Regions from separate parts of the Chengkuizengella sediminis genome, predicted to be linked through region 1. Evidence: riboswitches for the same ligand, from Rfam matches in the RefSeq annotation. Region 1 holds a riboswitch; the other holds the start of a gene.
The links. A riboswitch is a leader RNA that binds a small molecule or an ion and turns the genes downstream of it on or off. The one in region 1 is predicted to bind cobalamin.
Positions count from the first base shown of each region.

Region 1 (2,212 bases):
TAAATACTTGGTATAAGTGAATGAGATAAAGCGTATCGAATTCGAGTATTATCTCCTTCTCCACCTAACCATGTTCCTACCCAACGTAAAATGGATGGGGCAATAAAATATGTTATTAATGCACCTATAATAGTTAAAAATAAACATAGGGTAAGGATTGAGACCATATTTGTAGCAAAGTCATCACCGATATAACTTGTTGATGCTCTGTTTAACGTAGTGGAAATTGTTCCGATATAAATTAATAAAAATGTGTGTTTTGGTTTTCTTTCAAATACTTCCTTCATCGTTGCTCGTGGTTTCAACCAAATAGAAACCCATGGATTAAAATTCATTTGTATTCACTCCAAGTCTTATGTGTATAGTAATTGCGCATTTTTATATTCGACAAATGATGTGAAATACCTGTTTTAAAAATTAATAGATTTAATATATGATTTAATCATAGACAGAATAGTAACATTTCTTTATAATGAATTTGATGTTTAAACAATTGAATACTATTGAAATTGGTGGAACGTTGATTCGTTCCTTAATAGGGAAGAACGGTTTAAATCCGTCACGGTCCCGCCACTGTAATTGGAGAGTAGACTTAAGCCACTATAATAATGGGAAGGCTTAAGTAACTGAATCAAACATTCAGTACATACGATGATCCATTAGTCAGGAGACCTGCCATTTTCTGTAACACTAATATGAACCTACGAGGATAGGGAGGTGTATAATGAGACTGGTAGATTTTTGTTCCATTCCAGAGATAATTTAGCACTTTCTACGATTTAATTGTAGAAGTGCTTTTTTTGTATTAAATGAATGTTGGATTAATCCAATTAGTGGTAGTTTATATATTTTCGAATATGATCTTAAAGAATAACTTAAGCATAACGATTTATAGAAGTGACTTAAACAACAATTACGTTTAAATAAAGGAGGAATGTGAGATGAAAGGTAAACTATTAGTTATCGGATTTGGTCCAGGTAGTTTTGAGCATATCACAAAAAGAGCACGTGAAGCGATACAAGAAAGTGATGTCATTATTGGATACAACACGTACGTTGATTTAATTCGTGATTTGCTCATAAATCAAGAAATCGTTAGAACAGGTATGACGGAAGAAGTAAGTCGTGCACAGGAAGCGGTAAAACAAGCAGAGGCTGGTAAAAAAGTAGCGGTTATTTCCAGTGGGGATGCAGGAGTTTATGGTATGGCTGGACTGATTTATGAAGTTTTAATAGAAAAAGGTTGGAATGAAACAGAAGGTGTAGGAGTTGAAGTCATCCCAGGTATTTCCGCCATTAATTCCTGTGCTTCATTATTAGGTGCTCCGATTATGCACGATGCTTGTACGATTAGTTTAAGTGACCATTTAACACCATGGGAACGAATTGAAAAACGAATAGATGCAGCAGGATCTGCGGATTTTGTCATCGCTTTATATAATCCTAGAAGTGGAAGAAGAACGAGACAAATTATTGAAGCACAAAACATATTATTAAAATATCGTGCTCCTAATACCCCTGTAGGTTTAGTGAAAAGTGCTTATCGTGATCGTGAATATGTGCAGATAACTACTTTAGAAAAAATGTTAGAGTTTGATATTGGTATGTTAACAACCGTTATTATCGGAAATTCTACTACATTTTTATATGATGGGAAAATGATTACACCAAGAGGTTATCAAAGAAAATACACATTGGATCGTAATGAACAACAGCTTAAACCACATGAGCGATTAAAAAAAGAAAATGAACCCTGGTCTTTAACACAGGAACAAGCTTTATATCCTTCAGAAAACGATAATCTATCATTAGAAGAAAAACAAAAGGAGGGAACAGCTCCTCTAACTTTAGCGACTGAGGCCTTACGGACTTTGCAGCAAAATCAAGAAATAGAAATTGCCCCAATTTTAAACAAAGAAGATGCTAAGGTGGAGAAAGCTGTTTTTCAACAGGAATCGATTTTAGAATTTGCAATAAGCTCAGGGATCGCAAACAAGAAATTTACGGCTAAACAAATGAAGCTGATTGCAGAAATCGCTGATGAAAAAGGAGAAATAGAATATACACCACACCATCAAATTCTACTACGAGTACCTACCAGTCACCCAGATAGGGTAACAAATCGCTTGAAAAATGAAGGGCTGTTGCTAGCTCCCATCGGGGATGTAGCTCAAGTGAAAGCATGTGATTTCTGTGATGAGGAAAAGGATGA
Region 1 covers NZ_SIJC01000005.1:165,159-167,370, reverse strand. Annotated here, with positions in the region: gene EPK97_RS12175 (Yip1 family protein) at 1-335, opposite strand, end outside; cobalamin riboswitch at 494-694, shown strand; gene cobJ (precorrin-3B C(17)-methyltransferase) at 942-2,212, shown strand, end outside.

Region 2 (2,212 bases), on a different contig from region 1:
GTTGAATCGGAAGTGAAAGAAACATTGCTTTGAATTTATTTTTAAAACCATTCTTGTTTTGATATTCATATTTATATTCCATGGTAAGCTCCTCCTTTTATCGCATGTCTCGACCTTTTTAATTTTATGACACCCACACCTAATAACATACCTATCCCAATCATCATCACTAAAAAGAATATCGTTTTTAATTTAATAAACATCGGTGGATCAAAACCTTGTACTTCAACTAATTCCGTTCTTTCCATAATGACTTCGTTCGTAACCGGATTTAGGAGCGAAAATGTGACATCATGTTCGGCTCCATCAAAAAACTGAGCAGCAAATTGATAAGTTCCATCTTCTGAAGTATTTTTCATCGTAAGAATTTGTGCATTATCTTCTAAGCGTATGACATGAAACAGAATTTCAAAAGGACCATTCTCTGTTGTTTCCAACTTCCCTTCAAATGAATAAAGTTTCCCTACTTCCGTATGGTGATCTATCGCTCGACCATGATCATTATCATCATGAGCCCTAACAGTTGTGGATAGTCCTAATAGAAAAACTAATCCCAACATCAATAACAAACTACGATATCGCATGAGTTCTCCCCCTTCTAGCTGTTAAAATTAGACCGACCAAAAACCCAAATAAAACGAGGATACTTACAAAAATAATCGCATTTTGTACCTCAGCTTGATTCTCTGGAATATGAATGTTCAATAAATGAGTGCCTGCCAAGATCCCGTTTTCATCTAAAACTTCCACTGTCATTTGATAATCACCACGAATAGGGAACATATAATCAAATTCAGCCTTGCCATTTTCGACTAAAATTGTAGAATCAATTAACTCGGTACCCTCTACAATTGGAAAATCGGTTGGAGAGAAAAAATTCCGTTCAGGACTACTTAAAAAAATGTTAGCAGAACCGTTCTCAATCTCTGTAAATGTAAGCTCAACCTTCGCTGTGTCTAAATCAGGTCTTGTTTCTCCACCGTTCTCATTGTTCACTTCCACTTTTACACCTTCCTCACCCATGATTAGAGATGCTGGCATAAGTAGTAGAAACGTTAGTAAAAATCCTACTCCAAGAAATAACTTTTTTTGCATCATGCTCTTCCTCTTCCTCCACATTAATATTAGGTTTTTATTCCGGGGCCCCCAAAAAGTACTAGGTGTTCACTCCTTTGATTCTCCATCACTTTTTGGGGTATAAAAAAAACACTTCCTACAGAAGTGCAGAAAAGTGCAAATAAACGACTAAAAATTTATTCACTTTCCCTATCCTCGTAGGTACACTTGTGATACAAAAAAAGGCAGGTCTCCTGACTCATGGATCAAACGTAATTCAACTGAAAATCATTCAGTTTGTATAAACCTTCCCGTTTTACACAGTGGTTTACACTTACTTTCCATTTACAGTGGCGGGACCGTGACGGATTCACACCGTCTTCCCTTTTAAGAAACGCTTCAACGTTTCACCCTTTTTTACAATATTCACTTGTTAAACAGCCTATGCTAATTATAATCCAAGTTCTGGATTTGTTCCATACTTTTTACGTTATTAAAGTTGTAAAACACTTTTTTTATTATACTTGCACTTGTTGAAAATATCGATAGACTTTCGTTAGCTTTTCGGTTTGTTTCCCTTTTGGACTTTCCATATTACCAAACTCAAAAAATTTCACTTTTTTTATTCCTACAAAATTCAAAAGAGCTTTTTTCATTAAAACTTTGTGAGCATTATTTAAGAAGATCAACGGATAATTAGCAGGTCCTTTCATCGTTGATATGCATACGACAGACTTCCCTTTTAAAAGCCCTTTTGGAAAAAAACCATCATCTTTATAGGCAAAATTAGCTGCAAACAATTGATCTATATAACCCTGAAGCATGGCAGGAGGTCTTCCCCACCAGATAGGATATACAAAAACAATTTGATCAGCCCAAAGAATCTGTTCTCTGTACTTTTCCATGTTTGGATCACGGTGCATATCCCTTCTTCTTTTTTCATCATTAAATACTAGCAGTGGGTTAAATCCTTCTTCGTATAAATCTAATACTTGAACTTCCTTAATATTTGAGTTTTCACCGATACCCTCTAGTACTTTTTGTAAAAACGCATAGGATAAACTGTTGTGATTTGGATGTGTAAAAATGACTAATGATTTCATATAACTCACCTCATTTAGTTGTCTTTTGATAATTAAATCATACTCCAATTCTT
Region 2 covers NZ_SIJC01000003.1:426,444-428,655, forward strand. Annotated here, with positions in the region: gene EPK97_RS09130 (CbtB domain-containing protein) at 1-82, opposite strand, end outside; gene EPK97_RS09135 (hypothetical protein) at 72-584, opposite strand; gene EPK97_RS09140 (hypothetical protein) at 571-1,098, opposite strand; cobalamin riboswitch at 1,284-1,486, opposite strand; gene EPK97_RS09145 (NAD(P)H-dependent oxidoreductase) at 1,575-2,159, opposite strand.
Region 2: another riboswitch for cobalamin. It lies ahead of EPK97_RS09140 (hypothetical protein); the one in region 1 lies ahead of cobJ (precorrin-3B C(17)-methyltransferase).